DNA from 3 places in the Dyella ginsengisoli genome. Region 1 is predicted to be linked to each of the others. Evidence: predicted binding sites of a transcription regulator. Region 1 holds the regulator's gene; each other region holds the start of a gene.
The links. The regulator sigma-54, encoded in region 1, starts transcription at its own class of promoters, with help from an activator protein. The targets are predictions, from matches to a motif close to TGGCACGNGCNTTGC.
Positions count from the first base shown of each region.

Region 1 (10,626 bases):
GGACCAGGGCATGGTGTTCTACCAGCCCACGCCGGCGCGGCACATCTTCGACGCGCTGACCCGGCTGGCGCTGGACGAGCACGACGTGCTGGTCGACCTCGGCTCGGGGATGGGCCACGTTCCGCTGCTGGCGGCGATCTGTTCGCCGGCGCGCTGCATCGGCGTCGAATGGCAGGAGGCCTACGTGGCCTCGGCGCGCCGGTGCGCACAGGAGCTTGGGCTGGTGCGGGCGGCGTTCGTGCAGGGCGATGCGCGCCAGGCCGATCTGTCCAGCGGCACCGTGTTCTATCTCTACACGCCGTTTGATGGCGACATGCTGCACGTCATGCTCGACCGCGTCGCTGCCGAGGCGCGCAGCCGGCCGATCCGCCTGTGCACGCTCGGACCGTGCACGGAAAGGGTCGCCCGCGAATCCTGGCTGCGCCCGGTCGGTGCGTGCCGACCGGATCGCCCCGCCATATTCCACGGCCGCTAGCGCGGCCGCTCAGAGCTGTCCCATCGCCAGCTGCACGGCGAGGCTGCTGATCGCCACCGCCGCCCACACGCCCAGCCCGAGCAGGATCGGGCGCACGCCGGTGGAGGCCATGCGGCGCAGGTTGGCCGACAGGCCCACGGCGGTCAGCGCCACCACGATCAGGAACTCGGCCGCCATGTGCAGCGGCGCCTGCAGCGCCACCGGCACGAAGCCGGCCGAACGCACCGCCGAGGCCACCAGGAACCACAGGATGAACCAGGGGAAGATGCGCGACAGCTTGAAGTCGCTGCCGCCGCGGCGCTTCTCGCGCACCGCCACGGCGATCGCCAGCGCAATGCACACCGGGATGATCAATGTGGCGCGGGTCAGCTTGACGATGGTGGCGAAGTCGCCGGCGTCGCGGCTGTAGCTGTAGCCGGCCGCCACGACCGACGAGGTGTCGTTGATCGCCGTTCCGGCCCACATGCCGAAGCCCAGGTCGGACAGGTGCAGCAGGTGACCGAGCAGCGGGAACAGCAGCACCGCGACCAGGTTGAACAGGAAGATGGTGGAGATCGCGAACGCGGTGTCGTGCTCGTCGGGGCGCAGGATCGGCGTCACCGCGGCGATCGCCGAGCCGCCGCAGATCGCGGTGCCCACGCCGATCAGGATCTTCAGGTCGTCGTGCACGCGCAGCCAGCGCCCCAGCGCCCAGGCGGCTACGAAGGCCACGCTCATCGTCACCAGGGTGACCGACAGCGACTGCAGGCCGGTCTTCGCCACCTGGTCCAGGCTCAGCCCGAAGCCCAGCGCGATGATCGACCACTGCAGCACCTGCTTGGAGGCGAACTGGATGCCGGGACGCAGCCGTGTCGGCAGGCTGAGCGCGTTGGCAATGACGATGCCCAGCACGATGCCGATCACCGGGCCGCCGACCAGGGTGAAACGACGCCCCAGCGCGAACGCGGCGGCGGCGATCAGCACCGTCAGCAGCAGACCGGGCAGGCGGGCTGCCAGCGTGGGGGCCGCTGTCTCATTCGCCGGGGAGGTTGCTGGTGCATCGTGGAGAGCCGGGCTCATCGGGGTGTTCCTTGGGAAGGGCCGGGCCATGATCGTCGGAACTTTGAATCAGGAAAACTTGAAATATCTTATTCGTTGTATAAGTTCTACTGATGATCAACATCAGCCCGCGCCAGCTCGAGGTATTCGTGCACGTCGCCACGCTCGGCAGCGTGCGCGCGGCAGCCCAGCAACTGCACCTGACCCAGCCCGCCGCCAGCATGGCGTTGCGCGACATGGAGCATCAGCTCGATGCGCCGGTGTTCGATCGCGAGCGCGGGCGCCTGCACCTCAATGCACGCGGCCGCGAGCTGCTGCCGCTGGCGCAGGAGCTGCTGGAGCGCTATGCCGAGTTCGGCCGGCGCGGCAAGGACGACGTGATGCTCGGCGGCGAGTTGCGCGTCGGCACCAGCAACACGGTGGGCAACTACCGCGTGGGCGAACTGCTCGGCGACTTCATCGGCGCGCATCCGCAGGTGACCGTCCGCCTGCGCGTGGCCAACACCGAGGCGATTGCCGCGGCGATGCTCGATCACGGCCTTGACGTCGGCTGCGTGGAGGGGCCGGTGGCCCACCCGCAGCTGGAGGTGCGCCCGTGGCGCGTGGACAGCCTGGTGGTGTGCGCTCGCCCGGATCACCCGCTGGCCCAACGCCGTCGCCTCGCCGCCGAACACTTCGCTGGGGCGCGCTGGGTGCTGCGCGAGCCCGGATCGGCCACCCGCGTGCTGAGCGAGCGGGCGCTGGGCCAGCTGCCCAGTGGCGAGACCGTGCTGGAGCTCGATCAGATCGAGGCGATCAAGCAGGCGGTGGTGGCTGGCCTGGGCATCGCCTGCCTGCCGGCCGTAGCGGTGAGCGACGCGGTCGCGGCCGGGCGCCTGAAGATTCTCAAGACGCCGTTCCTCGATCTGGAGCGCCAGCTCTCGCTGCTGGTGCATCGCCAGCGCTACCGCAGCGTGGTGCTGGAGGCGTTCCTGCGGACCTTGTGATGGTCCGCGGGGCGGTCAGGCGGGCAGGGCGCTGTCGAGCGTGGCCAGCAGCGCCTCGACCTGTTCGTGGGTGTGCGCACGGATCAGCTGCGGCGCCAGGCGCCGCAGCTCGCTGCGGTCCAGCTCGCCGAGGCGGTCGCGCACCTGCAGGATCTGGCTGGGGTGCATGCTGAACTCGCCCAGGCCCAGCGCCAGCAGCAGCGCGGTGAAGTTCACGTCGCCGCCGATCTCGCCGCACAGGCTCACCGACTTGCCCACGCGCCGCCCGGCGCTGATGACGTGGCAGATCAGTCGCAGCAGCGCGGGGTGGAGCGGGTTGTAGACATTCTCCAGCGCGTCATTGCCGCGATCGGCGGCCAGCACGTACTGCGCCAGATCGTTGGTGCCGATGGCCAGGAAGTCGGCGTGCTCGAGCAGGGCGCGCACGGTGATCGCCGCGGCAGGCACCTCGATCATCGCGCCCAGCGGCAGTTTCTCCGGCAGGTCGATGCCTTCCTGCTTGAGTTCCTGCCGGGCCAGCTTGAACAACGTGCGCACCGCGATCAGTTCGTCCGGCTGGGTGATCATCGGCACCAATACGCGCATCGGCCCATAGCAGGCGGCGCGCAGGATGGCGCGGATCTGCGTGGTGAACACCGCCGGATGGCGCAGCGACAGGCGCACGCCGCGCACGCCCAGCGCCGGGTTGTCCTCGCCACGCAGTGCGATGCCCGCGGCGTCGGCCTTGTCAGCGCCCAGGTCGAGCGTACGGATCGTCACCGGCAGGCCGCCCATGCCCATCACCAGGTCCCGATAGGCAACGAACTGCTCCTCTTCGCTGGGCAGGCCCTTGTGGCGCAGGAACAGGAACTCCGTGCGGTACAGGCCCACGCCGTCGGCGCCGCGGGCGCGGGCCATTGCCACGTCGGTGGCGGATTCGGCGTTGGCCAGCAATTTGATTTCCACGCCATCGCGGGTGCGCGAGGGGGCATTGGCGAGCTTGGCCAGGCGCCGGCCTTCCAGCGCCGCCTCGCGTTGCCAGGCGCGGTAGCGGGAGAGATCCTGCGCGGTCGGATGGACGATTGCCTCGCCCTGCTCGGCGTCGAGCAGGATCAGGTCGTCGTCGTGGATGGTCGACAGCGCGTCGCGCGTGCCTACCAGCATCGGCAGGTCCAGGCTGCGCGCGAGGATCGCGCTGTGTGAGTAGGGGCTGCCCGAGCTGGCGACCACGCCGAGCAGGCCGTGCCCGGCCAGGTGCGCCATGTCGCCCGGCGCGATGGTGTCGGCGATCAGGATCTCGCCCACCCGCGCGGCCAGCTTGCGCTCCTCGGCGGTGGTCTGCCGCTGCAGCGCGGAAATCACCCGGTTGATGACCTGGTCGACGTCCTCGCGCCGGCTGCGCAGGTAGGGATCGTCCATCGCTTCGAACACCGCCGCGATGCGGTCGCGCTGCTTTTTCAGGGCGCTGCCGGCGCGGTAGTGGCCGATGCGGATCATGTCGTCGAGCCCGCGCAGCATTTCCGGGTCGTCCAGCAGCAGGGTGTGCGCGTCGATGAACTCGTTCACCTCGCGTGCCAGTGCGCCGTGCAGCTTGGTGCGCAGCTCACGCAGCTCCTGGCGGGCGGTGTCCAGCGCCAGATGCAGCAGTTCGAGCTCGGCATCGACCTCGTCCTCGCCCAGCGGACGGTTGTCCACCGCATAGCGGCTCGGCTGCACCAGGCGCGCACGGCCCAGGCACATGCCCCTGGCGGCCACGGTGCCGGGCAGGCTCTGCCTCATGCGTCGCCACCGCCCGCGGGGCGACGGATACGTGAGACGCGCGACGACAGCAAGCCAACGTGGGGAGGCGGCTCGACCGGCACGCCGCGACAGCCGCACACGTGCATCGCCGCCGATGCGCGCAGCGTTGCCGTTTCCCGCGTCACGTTTTCAGCCTTCATCTCATCCGCCCTCGTCGAACTTGCGCTCGAACAGGTCGACCACCGCATCCAGTGCGGTCTGTTCATCCGGCCCCTCGGTACGCACGGTCAGTGCGGTGCCGATGCCAGCTGCCAGCATCATCACGCCCATGATGCTCTGGGCATTCACCTCGCGCCCCTTGCTGATCAGCCACACGGTGGATTTGAAGCCCTGTACCAGCTGTACCAGCTTGGCCGAAGCGCGCGCATGCAGGCCGAGCCGGTTGGATACCACGATCTCTTTTTCAAGCATGGTCGATGAAGATTCCTCCGCGGCCACCGCTGGCGGCGATTTCCACCAGTTCGTCCAGCGGCTTGTCCGCATAGTTGAGCACGCGCAGCAGCATCGGCAGGTTGAGCCCCGAAACGCAGCGCAGACGGACCCCGAGCGAGGCCAGCGACAATCCGATGTTGCACGGCGTAGCGCCGTACAGATCGGCCAGTACCAGCACGCCATCGCCGTGGTCGAGCTCGCGGGCGTGGCGCGCGGTCAGCGTGCGCATCACTTCCGGATCGGCCTGCGGCGGCACCTCCACCGCGTCCACGCGCAGCGGCAGCTTGGGCATCACGTGATGCGCCGCGGAAATCAGCGCCCTGCCGACGGATTCATGGGTCATCAGGAGCACACCGACGCTCATGTCGTCACTCCAGTTCACGATGAAAGGTGAGTACGCCGCCGCGGCGCGCGCGGAAATGCGCGGCGAGCTGCTCCACCAGGTACACCGAGCGATGACGCCCGCCCGTGCAGCCGATCGAGATGGTGACGTAGCTGCGGTCATCCGCCTCGAAGCGCGGCAGCCAGGCTTCCAGCCAGCGCACGGTGTCGGCGAAGTACTCGCCGACCAGCGGATCGGCATCGAGGAAATCGCGCACCGGCGCATCCTTGCCCGACAGCGGCCGCAGCTGCGGCTGCCAGTGCGGATTGGGCAGGCAGCGCGCGTCGAACACGAAGTCCGAATCCAGCGGCAGTCCGCGCTTGAATGCGAACGACTGGAACATCACGGTGAGCCCTTCGGTGGCGCGCGCGTAGTCGGTGGCGACCAGGCGCCGCAGCTGGTGCACGTTGAGCGCGCTCGAATCGATCACCTTTTCAGCGATGCCCATCAGCGGGCGCAACAGGCGCCGCTCGGCTGCGATCGCGTCGGCCAGCGACACGTTGCGCATGGCCAGCGGGTGACGGCGACGCGTTTCCGAGTAGCGCTTGATCAGCACCTCGTCGCGGCAATCGAGGAAGATCAGGTGGACCTGCACGCCGGCCTCGGCCAGCTCGGAGAGCACGCTGGGCATGATCTCGATGTCGTGCTCGCGGTTGCGCGCGTCCACGCCTACCGCGATGCGTGTCATGCGCTGGCCGCCGCGGTCTTCCAGCACGGCATTCACCAGCCGCGGAAGCAGGCTGGCCGGCAGGTTGTCCACGCAGTAGAACTCCAGGTCCTCCAGCGCGCGCAGGGCCACCGTCTTGCCGCCGCCGGACATGCCGGTCAGCACCACCAGATGCACGGCGTTGGGTCCGGCCTGGGCAATCACCGCGGTGTCGTTAGGGTCCACACATCACCATGGGGGCAGGCGGCGCATCTGGTGCGCCTGTCGGTCGATGAAAGTCTGCGCCGGGTCGAAACCCTTGCTCTTGAGCGCGTGGTTGCGCACGGCCGCCTCGACCAGCACGCCGAGGTTGCGCCCCGGTGCCACCGGAATGGTGATCATCGGCACCGCCACCTCGAATATCTCGCGATGGCCGATGTCGCCGGTGAGGCGAGTCAGCGCGTCGGTGTCCTCGCCGTCGCGCAGCGGCTTCAGGTGGATCACCAGGCGCAGGTACTTCGACGCCTTCACCGCGGTATGGCCGAACATCTCGCGCACGTTGAGCACGCCCAGGCCGCGCACTTCCAGCAGGTCCTGCAGCAGCTCGGGGCAGGTGCCGTCGATGACGTCGGGCGCGATCAGGGTGAATTCGGTGGCGTCGTCGGCCACCAGCCGGTGACCGCGGCTGATCAGCTCCAGTGCCAGCTCGCTCTTGCCCGAGCCGGACTCGCCGGTGATCAGCACGCCGATCGAGAACACTTCCAGAAACACGCCATGCAGGGTGATCCGCGGCGCCAGCATGCGCGCCAGGTGGTACTGCATCCAGGTCAGCAGCTCGTGGCCGCGCTTGGCGCTGATCCACAGCGGGGTGTTGGTTTCCTCGGCCACCTCGCGCAAGTCGGAGGGCACCGCCTGGTCCTTGGTGACGATGAGCGCGACCGGCTGATACGCCGCGATCTTGTTGATCGCCTCCCAGCGTTGGCGCGAATCGAGCTCGTCGAGGTACTTCAGCTCCTCGGTGCCGATGATCTGGATCTTGTTCGGATAAATGACGTTGAGGTAGCCGACCAGCGAGGGACGGCGCGTCTGCGTCACGCCGCGTTCCAGCACGCGGCCTTCGCCGCGCATGCCGGCCGCCCAGCGCAGCGCCATGCGCTCATGCACGCCATCGAAGAGTTGTCGGGCAGTGAGCCGGTCCACGTCATCGGGTCCTTTGGCCGGGCTGGCGGCCGGTGCGGCCGCCAGGGGGCAGGGACCATTGTGCCAGCTTGTGCTGCGGCGGCGCAGTCGCGCCCGAGCGGAAACGAGAGCGGCCCGCCGAAGGGGCGGGCCGCGGGTGGATCGTGCGGACGGGGTGGCGGCTCAGCCGTACAGGCGCTCGTCGCGGCGCACTTCGGCCTTGTGCTTGTCGCACACTTTCTCGCGGTGCTTGCGCAGTTGGGTCACCAGCTTTTCGAACATGATGTCGATGGAGACGTACATGTCCGGCTCGAAGGCCTCGGCGTGGAGCAGGGCGCCGGAGGAGGTATGCAGCGTTCCTTCCGCCTTCTGCTGCAGTTTGTCCAGCGAAAGCACCACGGCCAGGCTGGTCAATCGGTCATCGAGGCGGGTGAGGCGGTCGAGCCTGTCGGTGACATGCGCGCGCATGGCTTCGGTGATATCGACGTGCTGACCGCTGAGTTGGAATTGCATGTTGCGCCTCCTCTGTTACTGCCGCCTTCGCGGCGTGATTCGATGCGTCGGCCGGGCCGCATGCCCGGTGCGCATCCACAGTCATCTGGTGCTGCCCCGTTCTGACGCCGTCGCCTCGCCGAGGTTCCGCGGGATGCGCGGATCGTTCAGCCGGCGCGCTGGCGTTCGCTGGAGCTGGGAATTCGCATGGCCTCCCGGTATTTAGCGACAGTGCGGCGCGCCACCTGGATGCCCTTGCGGTGCAGTTCCTCGGCGAGCGCCTGATCGGACAACGGTTTGCGCGGGTCCTCCGCATCGACAAGTTTGCGCAGCATGGCCTGGATCGCCGTGGACGAGGCGCTGCCGCCATCCTCGGTGGACACGCCGCTGGAAAAGAAGTGCTTGAGCTCGAATGTACCGCGTGGCGTGTGGATGTATTTGCGCGTCGTCACACGGGAAATGGTCGATTCGTGCATGCCCACCTCCTCGGCCACCTCGCGCAGCACCAGCGGGTGCATCGCCTCGGGGCCGTAGTCGAGGAACGCGCTCTGCCGCCGCACGATGGCCTCGGCCACCTTGAGCAGGGTCTCGGCCCGTGACTCCAGGCTCTTGATCAACCACCGCGCCTCCTGCAGCTGTCCGCGCATCCAGCTCGCGTCCTCGCCGCGGGCCTTGGCGATCAGGTTGCAATAGTGCTGGTTAAGACCCAGTCGCGGTTGGCAGTCGGCGTTCAGGCTGACTTTCCAGCGGCTGCCGTCCTTGTAGGCATAGACGTCGGGCGCCACGTATTCGACCGGCGTGGCGTCCATCGCGGCGCCGGGGCGCGGATCGAGGCTGCGGATCAGGGCCGAGGCGGCGATCACGTCGTTTTCGTCGGCGCGCAGTTTGCGGGCCAGCTTGGTGACATCGTTGCGGGCCAGCAGGTCCAGCTCACCCTCGACGATGCGTAGGGCCAGCTCGCGCTGCGGGGTGGCCGACGGGTCGAACTGCTCCAATTGCACGCGCAGGCAGTCGCGCAGGTCGCGACTGGCCACGCCCACCGGGTCGAATGCCTGCACCTGGCGACGCACCGACTCCACTTCCTCAGCGCTGGCCTGGAGGTTGGCCGGTAGCGCCGTGAGCAGCGCTTCGGCGCTTTCGGTGAGGTAGCCATCGGGGCTGAGCGCGTCGATGATCACCGTGGCGATGGCGCGCTGCCGCGTGCTGAAGCCGGAAAGATTGAGCTGCCACAACAGGTGTTCCTGCAGCGTCTCGACGGCGGCATTCTGGGGCTCGAAATCCTCGTCGCTGCGCGAACCGCTGTTACTGCTGCCGGCGCTGCTGCCGAGGGAGAAATCCATCGGCTGCTCGCCGGCGCCGTCGCCGTCGGCCCACTCGGGCGCGTCGCCGGTGTCATGGTCGTCGCTGGTGCTGCTCGACGTGGTGCTCGACGTGTTGCCGCCGCCTTCGGGCAGGTAGCTGCCTTCGGCTTCCTCGCCTTCCTCGGTCGACTCCGCTTCCTCGGCGAACTCCAGCAGCGGGTTGCCCTCGGCGATCTGGCGCAGCTCCGCCTCAAGCTCCAGCTGCGAGAGTTGTAGCAAGCGGATCGCCTGCTGCAACTGCGGCGTCAGGGTCAGCTGCTGATGGAGGCGGAACTGGAGTCCGGGTTTCATACCGACCGGGGAAGGTGGATTGCGACCCCATCCTAACCCCAGCCCGCGGGGCCGAACAGCCTTGAACCCGGCCGCGACGGCCCCGATGCAGGACCGATTGCCGCGGCCGTCCCGGCCTCAGAGGCGGAACTCGCGCCCCAGGTAGACCTCGCGCACCTTTTCGTCGGCCAGGATGTGCGCCGGAGTGCCGCGGGACAGCACCTCGCCCTCGTTGAGGATGTACGCGCGGTCGCAGATGCCCAGCGTCTCGCGCACATTGTGGTCGGTGATCAGCACGCCGATGCCGCGTTCCTTGAGGTGGCGCACGATGCGCTGGATCTCGCCCACCGAGATCGGATCGACGCCGGCGAACGGTTCATCCAGCAGCATGTAGCGCGGCTGCGCGGCCAGCGCCCGGGCGATTTCCACCCGGCGCCGCTCGCCGCCGGACAGGCTGATGCCCTTCTGGTCGGCGATGTGGGTGATCTTCAGCTCTTCCAGCAGGTTTTCCTGCTCGGCCACGCGCTCCTTCGCGCTCAGCCCCTCGCGCAGTTCGAGCACGGCCATGATGTTGTCGGCCACGCTCAGGCGTCGGAAGACGGACGGCTCCTGCGGCAGGTAGCCGATGCCCAGCTTGGCGCGTGAATGCATCGGCAGGCCGGTGATGTCCTGGCGGTCCAGCTTGATCGAGCCGGCGTCGGCCTCGATCAGGCCCACCACCATGTAGAAGCAGGTGGTCTTGCCGGCGCCGTTGGGGCCGAGCAGGCCCACCACCTCGCCCTGGCGGATGGAGAACCCGAAGTCGCGCACGACTTGGCGCGAGCGGAAACGCTTCTGGAGGCCTTCGGCAGAGAGCATCGATCAGGGCTTTTGGGTGCTGGAGGCCGGGGCGGGAGCGTCGGGCGCCGCCGGAGCTGCGGCCTTCTTCTTCGGCTGGAACACCATGTGCACGGTGCCGGTGCCACCGCTCTCGCCAGTCATCTGGCTGCTGGCGGTGTCGTAGGTGAGCTTGTCGCCGTGCGCTTCGCCGCGGCCCTGCTGCTTCACCGAGGCGTTGCCGGTGAGCACCGCGATGCCCTTGATGTTGTCGTAGTCGATCGTGGCCGCGTCGCCCAGCATCCGGTTGCCGCTGTCGTCCAGCTGCTCGATGTGCGCCGGACTGCCGGTGAGCACCACGCGGCTGATCTGGCTCTCGGCGTCGAAGTAGACCTTGGCCAGCGCGCCGGTGGCCTTCAGCGTGCCCTGCTGGATCACCACGTTGCCCTTGAGCGTGCTGATCGTGTTGGGTTTCGAGAATCCATCGAAATACTTCGCGTCGACCTTCATCGGCTGGTCGCGGTCGCCCTGCTTGGCGACAACCGGGGACAGGGCAAGCAGGCCGCAGGCGGCCAGCAGCCACCGGGCGCTAGCGTTTGCGCGGCGGGAACGTGACATGGACGTCATCGAGCAGCTCCAGGTGTTTGTCGGTGAGATTGGCGCGCATGCCAACTCCGCTCATTGTAAGGGCGCCTTGCACCATCCGCGCCGCGGCGGCGGTTTCCATCCGGTTGTCCTTCGGCCAGATGGTCATGTCCGCGGTGTCCAGC
Region 1 covers NZ_JADIKM010000002.1:256,573-267,198, reverse strand. The annotation lists gene ISP17_RS08235 (methyltransferase domain-containing protein) at 1-475, shown strand, start outside; gene ISP17_RS08230 (YeiH family protein) at 485-1,534, opposite strand; gene ISP17_RS08225 (LysR substrate-binding domain-containing protein) at 1,627-2,499, shown strand; gene ptsP (phosphoenolpyruvate--protein phosphotransferase) at 2,515-4,257, opposite strand; gene ISP17_RS08215 (HPr family phosphocarrier protein) at 4,420-4,689, opposite strand; gene ISP17_RS08210 (PTS sugar transporter subunit IIA) at 4,682-5,074, opposite strand; gene rapZ (RNase adapter RapZ) at 5,079-5,984, opposite strand; gene hprK (HPr(Ser) kinase/phosphatase) at 5,988-6,938, opposite strand; gene hpf (ribosome hibernation-promoting factor, HPF/YfiA family) at 7,101-7,430, opposite strand; gene ISP17_RS08190 (RNA polymerase factor sigma-54) at 7,577-9,061, opposite strand; gene lptB (LPS export ABC transporter ATP-binding protein) at 9,179-9,898, opposite strand; gene lptA (lipopolysaccharide transport periplasmic protein LptA) at 9,902-10,474, opposite strand; gene lptC (LPS export ABC transporter periplasmic protein LptC) at 10,446-10,626, opposite strand, start outside.

Region 2 (10,626 bases), on a different contig from region 1:
GGGCTTGTGGTAGATCAGCACCTCGGTCTCGTCGCGGTTGTCGGTGGCGACGACGAACTGCTTGCCGTCGAGCACCACGCGATCGCCGGCGTGCACGCTGGCACCGATGCCGGCGGGCGCGCCGTTGAGCTCGACCTCACCGGCCTGGATGCGCTGTTCCAGCATGCGGCGCGAGCCGAGGCCGGCGTTGGCCAGCACCTTGTGCAGGCGCTCTTCGAGCTGCGGCTCGTTCTCGTCACGGGTGGCGCGTTTGAGGGTTAGTACGGATTTCTGCGGCGCAGTCATGCGCGTGACTCCTTAGGAATGCTTGTCGGCGTCGCCGTGATCGGCGTGCGCGGGGTTCGCTGCCTCGTCGGCAGTGGCAGGGCCATCGGTGTGCGCCTCTGGCGCAGCGTCGTCGGCCGTGTCGGTGGGGACGTGGTCGGCGGGCTCGGTGGATTCATCGAGTGCGGCGACGGTGTCGGTGTTGGGTTCGTCCGGGTCGGTGGACGCGGCGGGGTGATCGTGGTCGCCGTCGTGCAGTTCGGCCTGCGCGGCGGCTTCGGCTTCCGCGTCGGCTTCCGGGTCGATCGACAGGTTCTTGATGACGCGGGCCGGCAGCGGCTCGGGTTCGAAGCGCAGCTGCGGGTCTTCCATGTCGCGGATTTCCGACAGCGGCGGCAGCTCGTCCAGCGATTTGAGGTTGAAGTAGTCGAGGAACGCGCGGGTGGTGCCGAACAGCGCGGGCCGGCCCGGCACGTCGCGGTGGCCGACGACGCGGATCCAGTCGCGCTCTTCCATCGTCTTGATGATGTTGGAGGACACCACCACGCCGCGGATCTGCTCGATCTCCGGTCGGGTGATCGGCTGGCGGTAGGCAATCAGCGCCAGCGTTTCCAGCAGGGCGCGCGAGTAGCGGCTGGGTCGCTCGGTCCACATGCGCGACAGCCAGGGGTGCACGTCCTGCTTCACTTGGTAGCGGAAGCCGGAGGCGACTTCCTTCAGCTCGATGCCGCGGTCGGCGCAGTCTTCGGCCAGCGCTTCGAGCGCGCGTGCAATGAGCTCGCGTGTCACCTCGTGCTCTTCGCCGAACAGCTCCACCAGCTGCGCCACGGTCAGCGGATGGCTGGAGGCGAGCAGGGCGGCCTCCACGATCGGCTTGAGCTGCACGGGCGTGAGTGGCTCGGCGCGCACGGCGGCAGCGATGGCGGTGTCCGTGTCGATGGCAGTGACGTCTTCGTGTTCATTCATAGGCGGAGGCTTCTCCGGCAGATGCATCGTTGGGCTCGTCATCGGCGGCTTCGGCAGCGTCGTCGCCGGTGAGCGCGGCCTTGGCCTTGAGGTAGATCGGCGCCAGCGGCGCTTCCTGCACGATCTCGATCAGCATTTCCTTGGCCAGCTCCAGCATGGCCAGGAAGGTCACCACCACGCCGAGCCGGCCTTCGGCCGGATCGAACAGCGTCTCGAAGCGCTGGAAGGCGCTGCCTTCGAGCCGGCCCAGCAGTTCGCCCATGCGCTGGCGGACGCTGAGGGCCTCGCGCTTGATCGCGTGGTGGCCAAACAGTTCGGCGCGGTGCATCACGTCCTTGAGCGCCAGCAGCATTTCCTTCAGGTCCAGCGGCGGCGGCAGGCGGATCACCGTGCGCTCGCCGGCATCGACCTGCACCGGCACCGTGTCGCGCTCGACGCGGGGCAGGGCCTCGATGTCCTCGGCGGCCTTCTTGAACCGCTCGTATTCCTGCAGCCGGCGGACCAGCTCGGCGCGGGGGTCGTCTTCCAGCCCTTCCTCGCTGGGCGGCCGCGGCAGCAGCAGCCGCGACTTGATCTCGGCCAGGATCGCGGCCATCAGCAGGTATTCGGCCGCCAGTTCCAGTCGCATCACATCGCGCATCAGCTCGATGTAGGTCATGTATTGGCGGGTGATCTCGGCGACCGGGATATCGAGGATGTCCAGGTTCTGCCGGCGGATCAGGTACAGCAGAAGGTCCAGCGGACCTTCGAAGGCTTCCAGGATGACTTCCAGCGCATCCGGCGGGATGTACAGGTCCTGCGGCATCTGCAGCATCGGCTCGCCGCGCACGATGGCCAGCGGCATTTCCTGCTGCTGCGGCATCGACGCGAACACGTCCGGTGCGGTGCTGTTGCTGGTTGTCTGAGGCTCGGTTGGCTCAGTGCTCATCAATGCATGTCGTTGGGCCACCACCGAAGGCCGGCGGGGATTGCACACGATCGGAACCGGACCCGTCCTTGCGGCTCGCGCCGAGGGATGCGGGGCTTGTCTGCGCGCCGATAAAGCCGCGCCACGAGGAAACGCTCCTGCTGCAGATGCCCTGCCTGGCCGGTGCCTTGGTCGCGGTGGCGCGGGATGGGCCGGTCGGCGGCATCATCATCGCGATCGCTTCCAACCGCTGGGCGTCCGGTCCGGGAGGTGAGCCACGGTCGAGGCGCGCATGCCGTGGGGCGTCGGGGACGCTACGGTCGTATCAGTCGGTCGGCGGAGAGCATCGAATGTGGCTCTCGGGACACTCCCCACTGCCTCGCCGGCAGGATGGCGTCCGTTCTTAACCCCATGAATGACCCACAGGGTAGCGGCTGGGCGGGGGCAAGTCCAGCGCGACCGCGCACGGGCAGCACAGGCACGGGCGGAACGGGCGCGCGGCCGATCGTGTCGCAAACTGTCCCTGTGCGGCACCGCGTGCCGACAGCGCGCGACGCGCGTGAGCCGGACTTGTGCGCGAGTCGGCCATTCTGCACTGCCTGCACGGCACTCACTGCGTGGCATGGCTGTTGCTTCGTGATGCTTGTCACTGCGGCGGGCTTCGTGCGCCAATACATCGCGCCATGCGAAGCCCGGATATGCAGCAGTGGGGTAATCTGCCGGCGTCGCTTCGAGGGGATGCTGCCGGCGTGCATCGACAGGCTCCGCGGCGCGGGTTCAAGCGAGGGAACATGATGGCGATCGAGAAGAATGTGGCAGCGTCCGGACTGGAGCATCTGCGTCCGGCCCGCATGCGCATCGAGACCACGGTGCTGATGAGCCACGGCGATCAGTCCCACCCCACCGAACTGGTGGACATTTCCGCCACCGGCCTGCTGGTGCGCCGACCGCTGGGCTGGAAGGGCGAGCTGGGCGAGCCGTGGGTGCTGGACATGATCTTCGGCAACGACCTGCACATTCACCTGGAAGCGACGGTGGCGCGCATCTCCGATCACCACATTGGCTATGCCTACTCGCGCATCCCCGAGGACAAGCAGGTGCCGCTGTGGAACCTGCTGGGCGGCTACGCCGACATCCTGGAGCAGTGGCGCAACTGATCGCGCGCCGCCGTGACCCAACGAAAAACGCCCGCTTGCGCGGGCGTTTTTGCATCCGGCAGCCGCGGCTTCAGTGGGCGGCGGCGGGGACTTTCTTCTCGTCGCGCAGTTCGCGGCGCAGGATCTTGCCCACGTTGGTCTTGGGCAGGTCGGTGCGGAACTCGATGAGTTTCGGCCGCTTGTAACCGGTGAGGTTCTCGCGGCAGAACTCCCGGAGTTCCTCCTCGCCCAGGTTGGGGTCCTTGCGCACCACGAAGATCTTCACCACTTCGCCGGAATGCTCGTCGGGCACGCCGACCGCGGCCACCTCGGAGACGCCCGGGTGCTGCATCACGATGTCCTCGACCTCGTTCGGGTACACGTTGAAACCGGACACCAGGATCATGTCCTTCTTGCGGTCGACGATATAGACGTAGCCGCTGGCATCCATGCGAGCGATGTCGCCGGTGTGCAGCCAGCCGTCGGCGGTGAGCACCTTGGCCGTCTCGTCCGGACGCTGCCAGTAGCCCTGCATCACCTGCGGGCCGTGCACCATCAGCTCGCCCACTTCGCCGAGCGGCAGCGGCTGGTTGTCTTCCGACCAGATCGCCACGTCGGTGGAGGGGATCGGCAGGCCGATCGAACCGTTGTACTCCTTCAGGTCCAGCGGATTGATGCACACCGCCGGCGCCGTTTCGGTGAGGCCGTAGGCTTCGGCCAGCGTGCAGCCGGTGATCTTCTTCCAGCGATCGGCCACCGCGCGCTGCACGGCCATGCCGCCGCCCAGGCTCAGGTGCAGGCGGGAGAAATCCAGCTCGGCGAAGCCCGGCGTGTTGAGCAGGCCGTTGAACAGCGTGTTGACGCCGGTGATCGCGGTGAAGTTGGATTTGGCCAGCTCCTTGACGAAGCCGGGCATGTCGCGTGGGTTGGTGATCAGCCAGCTCAGGCCGCCGAGCCGGGTGAACACCAGGCAGTTCGCCGTCAGCGAGAAGATGTGATACAGCGGCAGCGCCGTGATGATCACCTCTTCGCCCAGCTTGGTGTTGCGGCCGATCCACACGCCGGCCTGCAGCATGTTGGCGATCATGTTGCCGTGGCTGAGCATGGCTCCCTTGGCCACGCCGGTGGTGCCACCGGTGTATTGCAGGAAGGCGAGATCCTGGTGGGTCAACACCACCTTCGGCAGCGGGTGGTGCGCGCCGCGATCGAGCGCGTCGGCGAAGCGCACCGCCTGCGGCAGGTGAAACTCCGGCACCATCTTCTTGACGTGCTTGGTGATCGTGTTGACCAGCATGCCCTTGAGGCCGCCAAGCAGGTCGCCCACGCCGGTGGTGACGATGTGCTGCACGTGGGTATCGGCTACCACCTGCTGCACCGTGGCGGCGAAGTTGTCCAGCACCACGATCGCCTTGGCGCCGGAATCCTCCAGCTGGTGCTTCAGCTCGCGCGCGGTGTAGAGCGGGTTGGTGTTCACCACCACCAGCCCCGCGCGCAGCGCGCCGAACAGGGCAATGGGGTACTGCAGCACGTTGGGCATCATGATCGCGATGCGATCGCCCTTGGCGAGTTTCAGTTCACCGGTGAGGTAGCCGGCGAAATGCGCACTCATGGCGTCGATCTCGCCGTAGCTGAGCTTCTTGCCGAAGCTGGCGAAAGCCGGACGATCCTTGAACCGCCCGAAGGCCTCTTCCAGCACCGCGACGACCGACGCATAGGCGTCCATGTCGATCTGTGCGGGGACGCCATCCGGATAGTGGTCCAGCCACGGACGCTCGTTGCTCATGGTGATCCTTGTGCTCCTGTGGAAGAGGATGATCGCTGCGGTGATCGGCCATCGACACGACGAGGCATTGGAGCATACGCTCGCGTATAGCGGCAAGCCGCGCCGCAACGAGATCGAGGCCTTGTCGATGCGACTCCGGAACGCCCTGTGGATGACCGTCATCGCGATCGTTTGCATGCTCGCGACCGGGTGCCATCGCACCCCCGACGAGGTGGCCGTGAAGCAGGCCGTGGCCGCCGCCGAGCGTGCCGCGGAGCAGACCGACGCAGGCGCTTTTGCCGATCATCTGACCGACGATTTCACCGGTAACGCTGGCGAGGTGGATCGCGCCCAGCTGGCCAACTTGCTGCGCCTGGCGCGCCTGCGCCACGAGAGCATCCACGTGCTGATGGGACCAGTGACGGTGGCGCAGCGCGGCGATCGTTACGTGGCCAGCTTCACGGTGACGCTGACCAGCGGCGGCCGCCTGCTGCCCGAGGACATGGGCGTATACGACGTGGAGAGCGCGTGGCGGCGCGAGGGCGGCGAGTGGGTGTGTTATTCGGCGACGTGGAAGCGGCCGCTTTAGCGCGCAGTCGTGTCGTTTCGCACAAAGAAAAACGCCGCCCCGTGGGCGGCGTTTTTCATCGGGCGTCTTTCATCGGGCTTGGGTCGGTGAGACTCAGGCCGCCTTCTTGCCCGCCAGCTGGCGCAGCACGTATTGCAGGATGCCGCCGTGGCGGAAGAACTCGCGCTCCTTCGGCGTCAGCAGCATCACGTTGACGGTGAAGGTCTTCTTGCTGCCGTCCGCCGCGGTGGCGACCACGGTGGCTTCCTTCGACTCGCCGCCATGGAGGCCGGTGATGTCGAAGCTTTCCTTGCCGGTGAGGCCCAGCGACTGCGCGTTCTGGCCTGCCTTGAAGGTGCACGGCAGCACGCCCATGCCCACCAGGTTGGAGCGGTGGATGCGCTCGAAGCTCTCGGCGATCACCGCCTTCACGCCCAAGAGCAGCGTGCCCTTGGCGGCCCAGTCGCGCGACGAGCCGGTGCCGTATTCCTTGCCGGCCATCACCACCAGCGGCGTGCCCTCGGCCTTGTACTTCACCGCGGCGTCGTAGATCGCCAGCTGCTCGCCCGACGGCACGTGCAGGGTGTAGCCGCCTTCGACGCCGTCCAGCATCAGGTTCTTGATGCGGATGTTGGCGAAGGTGCCGCGCACCATCACGTCGTCGTTGCCGCGGCGCGAACCGTAGGAGTTGAAGTCCTTCGGATCGACGCCCTTGGAGATCAGGAAGCGGCCCGCCGGGCTGTCCTTCTTGATCGAGCCGGCCGGCGAGATGTGGTCGGTGGTGATCGAGTCGCCGAACACGCCCAGCGCGCGGGCGCCGTGGATGTCCTCGACCGTGCCCGGCTCCTTGCTCATGCCGTCGAAGTAGGGCGGGTTCTTGATATAGGTGGAGTCGTCCCAGCGGAACAGCGCACCGTCCGGCGAGGCGATCTGGTTCCAGCGGCTGTCGCCCTTGAACACGTCGGCGTAGTTCTTGTTGAACATCTCCGCGTTGATCGAGCCGGCGATGGCGTCGGAGATCTCCTGGTTGGTCGGCCAGATGTCCTTCAGGTACACCGGCTGGCCGTCGCTGCCGGTGCCGATGGCGTCCTTGGTGAGGTCGATGTCCAGCGTGCCGGCCAGCGCGTAGGCGACCACCAGCGGCGGCGAGGCCAAGTAGTTCATCTTCACTTCCGGATGCACGCGGCCTTCGAAGTTGCGGTTGCCCGACAGCACCGAGGCCACGGCCAGGTCACCCTCGGCGATGCCCTTGCTGATCTCGGCCGGCAGCGGGCCGGAGTTGCCGATGCAGGTGGTGCAGCCGTAGCCGACGATGTAGAAGCCGACCTTTTCCAGCTCCTTCATCAGGCCGGTCTTCTCCAGGTAGTCGGTGACCACCAGCGAGCCCGGGCCGATCGAGGTCTTCACCCACGGCTTGGCCTTCAGGCCCCTGGCGGCGGCTTTCTTGGCGACCAGGCCGGCGCCCAGCATCACCGCCGGGTTGGAGGTGTTGGTGCAGGAGGTGATCGCGGCGATCACCACCGAGCCGTCCTTCAGTTCGAAGGTTTCACCGTCCTTCGCGACGCGCACGGTGCCCTCGCTGACGCTGTTGGCCTCGTTGCCGATGGCGGTGGCGCCGCCTTCGTTGGCGAAACGGGCCGAGTCGCCGTTCTTGGTCTTGCGGTTGGTGGTGAGGCCGCCGACCACGTCATGGAAGCTCTGCTGCACGCCTTCCAGCAGCACGCGGTCCTGCGGGCGCTTGGGACCGGCCAGCGACGGCTTCACGGTGGCCAGGTCCAGCTCCAGCGTGGTGGTGAACACCGGCTCGACCGAGCTCTCGTCGTGCCACATGCCCTGGGCCTTGGCGTACGCCTCGACCAGCGCGATCTGCTCGGCGCTGCGACCGGACAGCTGCAGGTAGTTCAGCGCCTCCTGGTCGATCGGGAAGATGCCGCAGGTGGCGCCGTACTCGGGCGCCATGTTGGCGATGGTGGCGCGATCGGCCAGCGGCAGATGCTTGAGGCCCGAGCCGAAGAACTCGACGAACTTGCCCACCACGCCGAGCTTGCGCAGCATCTGGGTGACAGTGAGCACCAGGTCGGTGGCGGTGACGCCTTCGTTGAGCTTGCCGGTGAGCTTGAAGCCGACCACCTGCGGAATCAGCATGGAGGACGGCTGGCCCAGCATCGCGGCCTCGGCCTCGATGCCGCCCACGCCCCAGCCCAGCACGCCGATGCCGTTGATCATGGTGGTGTGCGAGTCGGTACCGAACACGGTGTCCGGATAGGCCCAGTTTTCGCCGTTGGCGTCGTTGGTGAACACCACGCGGGCCAGGTGCTCCAGGTTCACCTGGTGCACGATGCCGGTGCGCGGCGGCACCACCTTGAAGTTGTTGAAGGCCTTCTGGCCCCAGCGCAGGAAGCTGTAGCGCTCCTGGTTGCGCTCGAACTCGATCTCGACGTTCTGCTCCAGCGCGGACGCCGAGCCGTAGGCGTCGACCTGCACCGAGTGGTCGATGACCAGCTCGGCCGGCGCCAGCGGATTGATCTGGGTGGCGTCGCCGCCGAGCTTCACCACCGCGTCACGCATCGCGGCCAGGTCGACCACGCACGGCACGCCGGTGAAATCCTGCAGCACCACGCGGGCCGGCATGAAGGCGATCTCGGTGTCCGGTTCGGCCTTGGCATCCCACTTGGCGATCGCCTCGATCTCCTTCGCGGTGACGTTGACGCCGTCCTCGTGGCGCAGCAGGTTCTCCAGCAGGATCTTCAGCGAGAAGGGCAGGCGCTTGAGGTCGAACTGCCGGCCCAGCTTGGTCAGGCTGGCGAACTGGTAGGCCTTGCCGTTGGCTTGGAGGGTGTCGCGTACCGAGAATGAATCTTTCATGGGGAACTCCTGGCTGGAACCTGCGGCTGGGATGGGGCCGATCCGCCGCAAGCGGTGGATCAAAGACGATCGATTATCGCGCAAACGCCCAATACCCGCGAAATAGACGGCCAGCGGCAAGGGGCGCGACGTGGATCGCGCCGCATAGGATGATGGACGCCTCCGGGGCGGACAAACGCATTTGACGACATGCTGCATTCGATGATTTCGACCACCCTTGCGGCGGTCTCGCTGCGCGACCTCGCGCTGGTGCAGGCGGTGCATCGGCACGGCAGTTTCAACAGCGCGGCGCGGGCCATGCACATCAGTCCGTCCGGCCTGTCGCACCAGGTGCAGAAGGTGGAGCAGGCGCTGGGCGGGCCGGTGTTCGAGCGCGGCGGGCGGAAAATCGTGCCGACCGCCGGCGGTCGTCGGCTGCTGGAGCAGATCGACGCCGTGCTGGCCGCGGCCGAACACCTGCAGCAGGTGGCGCGCGCCGGCAGCGTCGCCTTCGGCGGCGAGCTGCGCCTGGGCGTGCCGGCCTCGCTGGGGCCGTACCTGCTGCCGCACCTGATCGCGCCGTTCCCGCAGCATTTCGCCGGTGCGCGCCTGAGCCTGTCCGAAGGCAAGCCCAGGGGCCTGCTGCGCCGCCTGCACGAGGGCGAACTCGATGCCGTGCTGGCGCCGCCGCCGGCCACCGCACCCAGCGGCATCGCCAGCCGGCCGCTGTTCTTCGAGCCGTGGGAAATCATGCTGCGCGCGGATCATCCGCTGGCCGGCAAGCCGACGGTGGCGCTCAGCCAGCTCGATGCCGGCGAGGCCACGGTGATGGCCGAATACCACCCGGACGGCGAGCCCGCTGCGGGCCAGGTGCAGGACGTGAGCCTGGAGAGCCTGGCCGCGCTGGTCGAGCTGCGCGGCGGCTACGCGCTGGTGCCGGCGCTGGCGCGCGACCGGCTGGCGTCGATTCCGGCGGTGACCCTGGCGAAGATCCGCGGCCCGGCGCCGGGTCGCGAGATCGCGCTGTACTGGCGCGAGGCGACGCCGTGGCATGACGACCTGCAGGCGTTCGCCGAACTGCTGCGCCAGATCGCCCGCCGCCGGCCGGGACTGCGCCTGCTCGATTGAGCCGGCTCAGCCGTTGTCCAGCGTGGAGCCGGTGAGCAGGCCGCGCGCCAGCATGGCGCACTGCTTACGATGCAGCAGCAGTTGCCACTGGCGTCCGCCGACCTGCTGCCACAGCACGGCCGAGCGCACCGCGGCGAGCAGGCAGGTGCGCACGCGTTCGACGATCGCCTCCTGCTGCAGCATCTGCGGGTTGCCGGTGACCATCACGCGCGGCTTCAGCGTCGACAGCGTGGAGACGTAGAGCGCGGCCAGCCGGCTGATCACCTGGGGGGAATACCGGCCGAAATGCTCCACTTGCCGCTGGGCGGCGAGCAGGCCCTGCTGCAACTGGTCGCGCTGGGCGACGTGACGGGCCAGCGAGCGCTCCAGCCGCATCACGGTGATCGCCATGCGGGTGATCGCCATGTCGCTGGTGCTTTCCTCCAGCTGGGCGATGAGGGTGCGCAGGCCCAGCCGCAGCGACGAGGTGCGGCCGTACACGCCCACCACCGAATCGGCGTCGATGCGGAACACGCTGTCCACGCTGGCCTCGAAGGCGGCCTCGTCGCAGCGGCCCTGGTTGGCCAGCTGCTGGGCCAGCGAGGTGGCCTGGAACAGGCCGGCGAGGCCGAGCACGCGCTCTTCGGTCATGGCAAACAGGCTGGGCACGACTTACGACTCCGGGGAAACAGGGGAAAGGCCGCCGAAGGGCGCATCGGTCGCGGCAATCACCGCGCCACCGAGGCAGGCTTCGCCGTCGTAGAACACCACCGACTGCCCCGGCGTGACGGCGCGCTGGGGCTGGTCGAACGTCACATCGAGCCGGCCGTCGCGGCAATGCACTTCGCAGGCCTGGTCGGTCTGGCGGTAGCGGGTCTTGGCGGTGCAGCGGAAATGCGCGCCCGGTGCCTGGCCGGCCACCCAGTGGGGATCATCGGCCAGCAGGCGGGTGGACTGTAGCCAGTGGTTTTCGCCGCCCTGGGCGACGATCAGCACGTTGCTGGCGACCTCCTTGCCGACCACGTACCACGCCTCGCCGCTGGCGCCATGGCGCCCGCCGATTCCCAACCCC
Region 2 covers NZ_JADIKM010000007.1:2,816-13,441, forward strand. The annotation lists gene ISP17_RS19060 (pseudouridine synthase) at 1-285, opposite strand, end outside; gene scpB (SMC-Scp complex subunit ScpB) at 298-1,230, opposite strand; gene ISP17_RS19070 (segregation and condensation protein A) at 1,223-2,158, opposite strand; gene ISP17_RS19075 (PilZ domain-containing protein) at 2,932-3,294, shown strand; gene ISP17_RS19080 (AMP-binding protein) at 3,365-5,056, opposite strand; gene ISP17_RS19085 (hypothetical protein) at 5,049-5,624, shown strand; gene acnA (aconitate hydratase AcnA) at 5,718-8,468, opposite strand; gene ISP17_RS19095 (LysR family transcriptional regulator) at 8,658-9,575, shown strand; gene hflD (high frequency lysogenization protein HflD) at 9,582-10,205, opposite strand; gene mnmA (tRNA 2-thiouridine(34) synthase MnmA) at 10,227-10,626, opposite strand, start outside.
Region 2: a site for sigma-54 is predicted at 2,756-2,770, ahead of ISP17_RS19075 (PilZ domain-containing protein). Genes of this name have one in related genera too.

Region 3 (10,626 bases), on a different contig from region 1:
GCCATTCGAGGGCTTCGAGCTGCCAACCTGCCCGTGGCTGGTGGTGATGGGCGAGGAGGACGAGGTGGTCGAGCCGCAGGCGGTGTTCGACTGGATCGACAGCCTCGAGGTCAAGCCCGAGCTGGTGCGCATGCCCGAGACCGGGCACTTCTTCCACCGCCGCCTGATGGACCTGCGCGGTGCCGTGAAGGCCGCCGCGCGCCGCTGGCTGCCGCCCGAGCGCGCCTGACCCGTCCCGTCCCCGCCATGACCGATACCGCATCCGGCGCGCCCAGCGCGCGCTACCACGAGGGCGTGGCCGCCCACCGCTGGGAGAGCGATCCGGCCCAGCTCGCCGTGCTGCCCGAGTTCGACCGCATGCACGCGGCGCTGAGCGCCGTGCCGGAAAGCCCCGGCCTGTTCGGACGGCTCAAGAGCCTGCTCGGCGGCGACCCGGTGGATGCCGTGCCGGGGCTGTACCTGTGGGGCAGCGTGGGCCGCGGCAAGACCTTCCTGATGGATCTGTTTGTCGCCGGCCTGCCGGCAGGTACCGCGCTGCGGCGGCATTTCCATCGCTTCATGGGCGAAGTGCACGCCGAGCTGCGCACGCTGGGCGAGCGCGCCGATCCGCTGGTGGAGGTGGCTGCCCGCATCGCCGTGCGTTGCCGCGTGCTGTGCCTGGACGAGTTCCTGGTCAGCGACATCGGCGACGCGATGATCCTGGCCAACCTGCTCGACGCGCTGTTCGCGCGCGGCGTGAGCCTGGTCACCACCTCCAACACGGCGCCGGCCAACCTCTATCGCGACGGCCTGCAGCGCGCCCGCTTCCTGCCGGCGATCGCACTGCTGCAGAAGCACTGCCACGTGGTGGAGATGGCGTCCTCGCGCGACTGGCGCCTGCGCGCGCTGAGCCAGGCGCCGGTCTACCTCACACCGCCCGGCGCGGAAGCCGAGCGCGCGCTGACGCGCATCTTCGCCAGCCAGGCGCAGGACGAGCCGGTCGACGGCGGCGCGATCACCCTCAACGGCCGCGACGTGCCGCTGCGCCGCCGCGCCGAGGGCGTGCTGTGGTTCACCTTCGACGCGCTGTGCGAAGGTCCGCGCGCGGTGGCCGACTACATCGCGCTGGCGAAATCCTCGGCCACCATCCTGGTCTCCAACGTGCCGCAGTTCACCGTGTACAGCGAGGACGCAGCCCGGCGCTTCGTGCAGTTGGTGGACGAGTTCTACGACCGCCGCGTGAAGCTGGTGCTGTCCGCCGCCGCGCCGATCACCGAGCTGTACGACGGCGAGCGCCTGCGTGCCGAGTTCGGCCGCACCGAATCGCGGCTGATCGAGATGCAGAGCGAGGACTACCTCGCCGCGCCGCACCGGCCCGAGTAGCACCTACGAAAACGGCCGCCCGGAGGCGGCCGTCGATAAGCGTCTGGCGAACGCTACGGATCAGAAGCGGTAGCCCGCGCTCACGCCGTAGATCCACGGGTTCACCTTCACCTCGCCGATCCCCGCGCCGTTGAGCTGCACCTCGCTCTTCCAGTCGAAGTAGCGGGCATCCGCGCGGATGAACACGGCGGTGCCCGGCGGGGCCCGGGCAGCGCTTCAGATACGGAGCAGCCCGCCGAAAAGACTGAATCTGCATTAAATTCATGTGCATGCCGGGCATACGACCGGCCCGGCGGCAGCGCCGCGCAGGGATGCACAGAAACAGGGGAAGGCAATGGCAAGCGAGTCGGACACCGCTCCGGACGACACGCCCGGCGAGGTGCTCAACCCGATCGACATGGCGGACGGCTTCGCCGTGCCGGGCTTCGACGCGGTGGCGCGACTGGCCGCCCATTCACTGCGCGTGCCGGTGGTGTCGCTGGTGCTGGCCACCGGCAGCGCGTACTGGTTCAGCGACGACGCGCGCAGCCCGCACTCGCCGCAGGCGCTGCATCCGCTGTACCTGGAGGCGGCCCGCCACGGCGAAACCCAGGTGGTGCCCGATACCAACGCCGACGAACGCTTCGGCGGCGTGCCGCTGCTCACCGACCTGCGCACGGCATCGATGCGTTTTTTCGCCAGCGAGCCGGTGTACACGCTCAGTGGGCAGCATGTCGGTGCGCTCTGCGTGATGGACTACGCCCCGCGCGATGGGCTTTCCGAGAAAGAGCACGACGACCTGCGCGATGCCGCCGAGCTGGCCGGCACCGGACTGGTGCTGGGCAGCTATCTCGGCCGCACCGATCCGGTCACCCAGCTACCCCATCGCAATGCCTTCTTCGAGGACCTGCGCGCACGCCAGCGCAGCGGCGCCCATCGCGCGTGGCTGATCGCCATCGACGTGGCCCCGGTCAGCCGCTTCAACGCCTTCATACGCGCGATGGGCCACGCCTACGCCGATGAACTGATGCGCGACGTCGCCGCCCGCATCCAGGTGTGGATGCCCGAGCACACCCACCTGTACCAGGTCGGCATCCATCGCTTCGCCGCCGTGTTGCCGGACTCGCCGCACGCGGTCGACGGCGCACAGATGGACGAGCTGGTGCACCGTCTGCGCCAGCCGTTCGATTGCCTGGGCATTCCGCTCACCATCCAGCCGGGCGTGGGCCTGCTCAACCTGGAGGTCGGCGAACTCGACGGCGGCGATCCGCTGCGGCTGGTGATGAGCGCCACGCATGCGGCCCAGGACAGCGTGCGCGGCTGGTCGGTGTACGAGCCCGCGCATGACGAACAGCACCGGCAGGAGTTCTTCCTCGTCACCGAGCTGGCCGCTGCGCTCAACGACCGCACCGAGCTCGAACTGCACTACCAGCCGCGGGTGGAACTGGCCAGCGGCCGCTGCGTGGCGGTGGAGGCGCTGGCGCGCTGGCGCCATCCCACGCTGGGCGCAATCCCGCCCGGCCGCTTCATTCCGCTGGCCGAGCAGGCGGGGCTGATGCGCACGCTCACCGAGTGGGTGCTCGACCACGCCATCGCCCAGCTCGGCGCGTGGCAGCGGGCGGGGCTGGCGCTGAAGCTGTCGCTCAACGTGTCCAGCAGCGACCTCGGCAGCGAACTGGTGGAGCGTCTGCGCAGCGCAGCGCGACGCCACGACGTGGCGCTGGACGCGCTGGAGCTGGAGTTCACCGAGAGCACGCTGCTGGAGCATTCGGACACCACGCGCGAGCATCTGGCGGCGATTCGCGCGCTGGGCATCGGCATCGCCATCGACGACTTCGGCACCGGCTACAGCAACCTTGCATCGCTGCGGCAGATGCCCGCCACCAGCCTGAAGATCGACCAGTCGTTCGTGCGCGCCATGGAGGCCAGCCGCCACGACGGCGCGATCGTGCGCGCGATGACCGAGCTGGCGCGCGAGCTGGGTTTTCGCGTGGTGGTGGAAGGCGTGGAGACCGCCCAGATCTACGCCGCCGTGTGCGGCATGGCCTGCGACGAGGTACAGGGCTTCCACATCGCGCGACCGATGCCGGCCGGCGAGTTGCCGGGTTGGCTGGCGCTGCGCGATGCCGCAGTGGGCTGATCCGCCTGCGTGAACCGCCGCCCAACCGGACGTAGGCAGACGCCGCGGCGCGCACCCGCGTGACGGCCGGCACAACCTGCCGACCGCCGGCACGGCACAGTGCGGCGTCCCTCCTCCCCAGGCACGCCATGCACGGCCCCTTGCCCGCCCGCGATCCGGTGTTTTCCCGTCCACTGCAGCCCCGCGTCCATCCGGCCGGCGCCGGCGGACGACTGCGCCAGTTCCGCCACGATGCGTTCGATCGCGACATGTCGCCACTGCTGGTGGTCGATCACGTGCAGTCGGCCGGACCGGACGTCGAGCCGTTGCCGCATGCGGGCCTGTCGGTGGCTACGATGGTGTTCGAGCACGCGCAGGGCGAGATCGAAACCACCGACAGCGCCGGCGCCAGCCACTGCGTGCGGCCCGGTGATCTGCACTGGACGCTGGCCGGGCGCGGGGTGGTGCGTCAGGCACGCGCGCGCGGCGACTCGCTCTCGCTGGACGTGCTGCAGATCCTGGTCAACTCGCCCAGCGACCTGAAGCAGCAGCCGCCAGCGAGTTTTCACCTGGCGGCGGCCGACGTGCCGCTGATCACCCTGCCCGGCAGCCGGCTGCGCCTGCTCGCCGGAAGCTTCGGCGCGCTGCGCTCGCCGCTGGGGCTGCCGCAGTCGCTGCTGATCCTGGATGGTCGCATCGACGCCGGCGCCACCTTTCCGTTGACCCTGCCGGCCGGCTGGAACGCCTGGTGCTACGCGGTTTCCGGCGAGCTGGCGCTGGCCGCCGACGGCGCCAGCACGCGCGCCCTGCCCGCCACCACCGCGGTCACGGCGGGCGCCCACGGCGCCGACGTGTTGCTGCGCATCCGCGGCGTAGGCACGCGCTCGCACGTGGTGGTGGTGGCCGGTGCCGCGATCCACGAGCCGCTGGTGCAGCACGGTCCGTTCGTGATGAACACGCATCAGGACGTGATGCGCGTGGTGCGCGACTACGAAGCCGGACGGCTCGGCCGCCTCTGATTCAACCGCGCGCGGCCAGCTCGGCCGCCATCGCCTCGCGCATCAGGTACTTCTGCACCTTGCCGGTGACCGTCATCGGGAACGCGTCGACGAAGCGCACGTAGTGCGGCACCTTGTAGTACGCCAGATGATGGCGGCAGTAGTCCTGGATCTGCGCCTCGCTCGCTTGCATGCCCTCGCGCAGGCGCACCCACGCGCACACCTGCTCGCCGAACTTCGCGTCGGGCACGCCGAACACCTGCACATCCTGGACGGCTGGATGGCCATACAGGAACTCCTCGATCTCGCGCGGATAGATGTTCTCGCCGCCGCGGATGACCATGTCCTTGAGCCTGCCGACGATGCGGCAGTAGCCGTCGTCGTCGAGCGTGGCGAGATCGCCGGTGTGCATCCAGCCCTCGGCGTCGATCGCCTCGCGGGTGTGCGCTTCATCGTTCCAGTAGCCGCGCATCACCGAGTAGCCGCGCGTGCACAGCTCGCCCGGCGCGCCGCGCGGCACGGTGACGCCGTGCTCGTCGACCAGCTTCACCTCCAGGTGCGGCTGCACGCGACCCACGCTGTCCACGCGGCGCTCCAGCGGATCGTCCGGCACGGTCTGGAAGCTCACCGGGCTGGTCTCGGTCATGCCGTAGGCGATCGTCACCTCGGCCATGTGCATCTGGCCGACCACCTTGCGCATCACCTCCACCGGGCACGGCGAGCCGGCCATGATGCCGGTGCGCAGGGTCGACAGATTGAACTCGGCGAAGCGCGGATGCTCTAGCTCGGCGATGAACATGGTGGGCACGCCGTGCAGGCCGGTGCAGCGTTCCTCCGCCACGGTTTCCAGCGTGGCCAGCGCGTCGAAGCCCTCGCCGGGAATCACCATGCAGGCGCCGTGGGTGACGCAGGCGAGGTTGCCCAGCACCATGCCGAAGCAGTGGTAGAACGGCACCGGAATGCACAGCCGGTCATGCTCGGTGAGCCGCATCGCCTCGCCGATGAACCAGCCGTTGTTGACGATGTTGCGGTGGGTCAGCGTGGCGCCCTTGGGCGCTCCGGTGGTACCGGAGGTGAACTGGATGTTCACCGCGTCGTCGGCGCGCAGCGTCGGCTGCAGCGCGCAGGCGGTCGAGCGCGGCCGCGTCGGCGGACAGATCCGCCCAGCGCCGGGTGCCCGGCTGCGGCTCGTCGTCCAGCACGATCACCTCGCGCAGCGCCGGCAGCTGCGTGGCGTGCAGCTCACCCGGCGCGCACGCGGCCAGCTCTGGCGCCAGCGCGGCAAGGATGTCCAAGTAGTGCGAGGTCTTGAAGCGCCGCGGCAGCACCAGCGCGCGGCAGCCCACGTGGTTGAGCGCAAAGGCGAGCTCGTGCGAGCGGTAGGCCGGGTTGATGTTCACCAGGATCAGCCCCGCCATCGGCGCGGCGAACTGCAGCACCACCCACTCGGCGCGGTTCGGCGCCCAGATGCCGACGCGCTCGCCCGGCGCCAGGCCCAGCGCCAGCAGCGCGGCGGCAACGCGCTGCACCTCGGCGCGCAGCGTGCGGTAGCTCATCCGCACGTGCTGGCTGCGCACTACCAGGGCGTCGCGCTCCGGCCAGCGCGCCGCGATGCGCGCCAGCAGGCCGCCGACGGTGTCGTCGAGCAGCGGCAGGTCGGTGCGGCCGGCGACGTGGCTGGGGAGTGCATGCATGCGCGACATCCTCGGGAACGGGTGCAACCCGTCACGTGTACCACTGCGCGCTGGCGACGTCAGCTGCTAACGTCCGCGCTTTGCCGGCACTGGATCACCCATGACTGCCCTGCTCGCCCTGGCCCTGCTGTTGAACCCCGCCACCACGGGCGGCGACGACTTCCACGACCGCGTCACCCAGGGCCGGCTGGCCGAAGCCGCGGCGACCGGCCCGGCCTACCAGAAGGCGCTGTGGGCGAAGATCGGCAACCCGATGACCGACGCGCTGAAGGCCTGCATCGCCCGCAACGCGCCGGCGGACAAGTCGCCGTTCACCCTGGTCGCCGACGTCGGCGCGGACGGCCGCCCCGCGCACATCGACGTGCAGCCCGCCACGCCGCTGGCGACCTGCCTGGCCTCCAGCTTCGTGACGTGGACGCTGCCCGCGCCGCCAAGACAGCCGGCGCCGTATCCGATCGAGATCGACGTCAGCATCACGCGCTGACGCCGGCCGCGTTCACTCGCCCGGCGGCTGGCGCGCCTCCAGCCGGCGGTACAGCGTGCTGCGGCTGATCCCCAGCTTGCGCGCCGCGGCGGCCATGTTGCCGCGGCATGCGGCCAGCACCTGGTCGATCGCCTGCGCTTCGAGATCGTGCAGGTTGCCGGCCACCGGTTCGGCCGCGGCCGCCGCCGGCAGTGCGCCCGTCAATGGAGCGACCGCGCCGCGCCAGCCGTCGGGCAGGTCGTGCTCGGTGAGCGTGGCGCCGACCGTGCCCAGCGCCATCAGGCTGCGCAGCACGCCGACCAGCTCGCGCACGTTGCCCGGCCAGCGACAGGCCGCCAGTTGCTGCACCAGCCCGGGCGCCAGCCACATCGGCACCTGCTCGGCGCCCAGCGCCGCCCACAGGCGGCGCACGGTGTCGGCCACGTCCGGATGCGCGCGCAGCGGCGGCAAGTGCAGCACCGACTGCGCCACGCGGAAATACAGGTCGGCGCGGAATTCGCCGCGCTCCACCCCCTGCTGCAGCTGGCGATGGGTGGCGGCGATCACGCGCACATCGATGGCGTGCGCGCGACCGCCGCCCAGCGGCGTCACCTCGCGCTCCTGCAGCACGCGCAGCAGCCGGCTCTGCAGGGCCAGCGGCATGTCGCCCAGCTCGTCCAGGAACAGCACGCCGCCGTGCGCCTCGCGCAGCAGACCCGGCGAGCCCTCGCGCCGTGCGCCGGTGAACGCGCCCGGCTGGTGGCCGAACAGTTCCGATTCGATCAGCGCCTCCGGCAACGAGGCGCAGTTCACCGCCACGAACGGCGCCTGGGCGCGGGCGCTGCGCCGGTGCAGTTCGCGCGCCACCACTTCCTTGCCCGTGCCGGTTTCGCCCTGCAGCAGCACGGTGATGTCGGCGTCGAGCAGGCGCACCTGGCGATCGATCGCCGCATCCAGCACCGGATCGAACACCGCCGCCGGCGCGCGCAGCGGGCGGATCGCCTGCTTCGCCGGCGCCGGCTCGCGCGGCGCGCGCACGGTGCTGGGCACGTGGATGCGCGAGCGCTGCGCATCGCGCCGCGCGTGCACCATGTCGCCGGTCTGGCAGCGCATGCTGCCCACGCTGCCGGGCACCGGCAGGGCGGAGGCGAACAGCTCGTCGTAGCGGCGCTTGCCCAGCTCGCTCCAGTCCAGCCCGAGCAGGCGCAGCGCATGACGGTTGGCGGCGGCGAGGCGATGCCCCTCGAACACCAGCATGCCCTCGCGCGCGGTGCCGATCAGCGCCGGGTCGGGCTGGATGCGCACGATGTCGGCGCCGTCGAAAGCGGTTTCGAACAGGCGATGCTCGATCTGCTCCACCGCCAGCTGCACCATGCCCAGCGCATGCAGATGGTGCACCGAGGCGTGACCGGAGAGGTCGAGCACGCCGACCACCCGGCCCTGCGGATCGAAGATCGGCGAGGCCGAGCAGCTGAGCACGCGATGCGGCGCGTGGTAGTGCTCGGCGCCGCGCACTTCCACCGAGCGACGCTCGACCAGCGCGGTGCCGATCGCGTTGGTGCCGGTGGCCTGCTCGCTCCACGGCACGCCGGGGCGCAGCGACACGCGCGCGGCCTTGTCGAGAAAATCCGGATCGCCCAGCGCATCGAGGATGAAGCCGTCCGGCGCGGTCAGCACCACGATGCTGCCGGCCTGGTTGGCGCTGGCGTAGAGCGCCTCCAGCTCCGGCCGGCACAGCCGGCGCAACGCCTCGTGGCGCTCCTGCATCTCGCCCAATGCGCCGCGTTCCACCGGTGCCACGCTGGGCCGCGCGCTGGCCACCAGCCCCTGCTCCAGGCAGCGTCGCCACGAGGCGAGGATGGTGTCGGACACCAGGCCGCGAGGCGCGGCGCCATCACCGAAAAAGCTGCGGCGGGCGGCGTCGATCGAATCGGATATCGCGTTGTGTCGCATGGAACACTCCGGGGTGTCGCAGATTGCGACACCTGTTGCGTTGCGTGTTCCGATACAAAGCACACGCTTTTGCGAAGCGCAACGCGACCTTCGCGAGCGACGCTGCTGCGATGCAGCGGCAGGATTTTTTTCCCCAGCGCACCGGCGCTGCGCGCGGTTGGCACGGTGCAGCAAAGAGCGATGTCGACAGCTTGCTGGCATGGCTCCTGCTCCATCCCCCTCACCTTCCACCAGACGCGGAGCCACGCCATGACCAAACTCGAACAGCAGCATCTCGCCGTGCAGGTTCCCTTCAAGCAGCGCTACGACAACTTCATCGGCGGCCGGTGGGTGGCGCCCAAGGCCGGCCGCTACTTCGAGAACATCACCCCAATCACCGGCAAGCCGTTCTGCGAGATCGCCCGCTCCGACAAGGACGACATCGAGGCCGCGCTCGACGCCGCGCACGCCGCGAAGGACGCCTGGGGCAAGACCTCCGCCGCCGAGCGCGCGCGCATCCTCAACCTGATCGCCGACCGCATGGAGCAGAACATCGAGCTGCTCGCCCACGCCGAGACCTGGGACAACGGCAAGCCGATCCGCGAGACGATGGCCGCCGACCTGCCGCTGGCGATCGATCATTTCCGCTACTTCGCCGGCTGCATCCGCGCGCAGGAAGGCAGCCTCAGCCAGCTCGACGACGACACCGTGGCGTACCACTTCCACGAGCCGCTGGGCGTGGTCGGGCAGATCATCCCGTGGAACTTCCCGCTGCTGATGGCCACCTGGAAGCTCGCGCCTGCGCTGGGCGCCGGCAACTGCGTGGTGATCAAGCCGGCCGAGCAGACCCCGGCCAGCATCCTGGTGTGGGCCGAGATCATCGGCGACCTGCTGCCGCCGGGCGTGCTCAACATCGTCAACGGCTTCGGCCTAGAGGCGGGCAAGCCGCTGGCGTCGAGCAACCGCATCGCCAAGATCGCCTTCACCGGCGAGACCACCACCGGTCGCCTGATCAGCCAGTACGCCAGCCAGAACCTGATCCCGGTGACGCTGGAGCTGGGCGGCAAGTCGCCGAACATCTTCTTCGAGGACGTCTGCGCGGCCGACGACGACTTCTTCGACAAGGCGCTCGAAGGCTTCACCATGTTCGCGCTCAACCAGGGCGAGGTGTGCACCTGCCCCAGCCGCGCGCTGATCCAGGAGTCGATCTACGAGCGCTTCATGGAGCGGGCGATCAAGCGGGTGGAGGCAATCAAGCTGGGCAACCCGCTCGACCCGTCCACCATGATCGGCGCGCAGGCCTCCAGCGAGCAGCTGGAGAAGATTCTTTCCTACCTCGACATCGGCAAGCAGGAAGGTGCGCAGCTGCTCACCGGCGGCGCGCGCGCGATGCACGGTGGCGACCTGAAGGACGGCTATTACGTGCAGCCGACCGTGTTCAAGGGCCACAACAAGATGCGCATCTTCCAGGAGGAGATCTTCGGCCCGGTGCTGTCGGTGACCACCTTCAAGGACGAGGCCGAGGCGCTGGAAATCGCCAACGACACGCTGTACGGCCTGGGCGCCGGCGTGTGGAGCCGCGACGCCAACCGCTGCTACCGCTTCGGCCGCGGCATCCAGGCCGGGCGCGTGTGGACCAACTGCTATCACGCCTACCCGGCGCACGCGGCCTTCGGTGGCTACAAGCAGTCGGGCATCGGCCGCGAGAACCACAAGATGATGCTCAACCACTACCAGCAGACCAAGAACATGCTGGTGAGCTACTCGCCGAAGAAGCTCGGCTTCTTCTGACGGCGCAGCACGGGCGCGGATGCGGGCCATGCCGCCATCCGCGTACCGCCGCCATACCGGCACGACGGACGCAGAGGGGCGTCCGTCATCCCCAGCCAAGCGGGACACCGGGGCCCTGCCCCGCCGGCGACTCGCCCCGGGCGAGCGCGCTGGAGCCGTGCGGCCTGCAGATACCGGTGACGCGGAAACGGCAGCACGGCCACCCGGCCACGACAGCGGCGCTCGAACGAAGCCACCGCGCACATCACATCCACGGGGAGAGGGGCATGAACCAACGCACACGCGACA
Region 3 covers NZ_JADIKM010000006.1:218,580-229,205, forward strand. The annotation lists gene ISP17_RS18340 (alpha/beta hydrolase) at 1-229, shown strand, start outside; gene zapE (cell division protein ZapE) at 247-1,362, shown strand; gene ISP17_RS18350 (hypothetical protein) at 1,423-1,548, opposite strand; gene ISP17_RS18355 (putative bifunctional diguanylate cyclase/phosphodiesterase) at 1,697-3,481, shown strand; gene ISP17_RS18360 (pirin family protein) at 3,610-4,479, shown strand; partial or broken gene ISP17_RS18365 (AMP-binding protein) at 4,481-6,152, opposite strand; gene ISP17_RS18370 (peptidase C13) at 6,253-6,636, shown strand; gene ISP17_RS18375 (sigma-54-dependent Fis family transcriptional regulator) at 6,649-8,568, opposite strand; gene adh (aldehyde dehydrogenase) at 8,818-10,338, shown strand; gene ISP17_RS18385 (porin) at 10,605-10,626, shown strand, end outside.
Region 3: a site for sigma-54 is predicted at 8,764-8,778, ahead of adh (aldehyde dehydrogenase). Genes of this name have one in related genera too.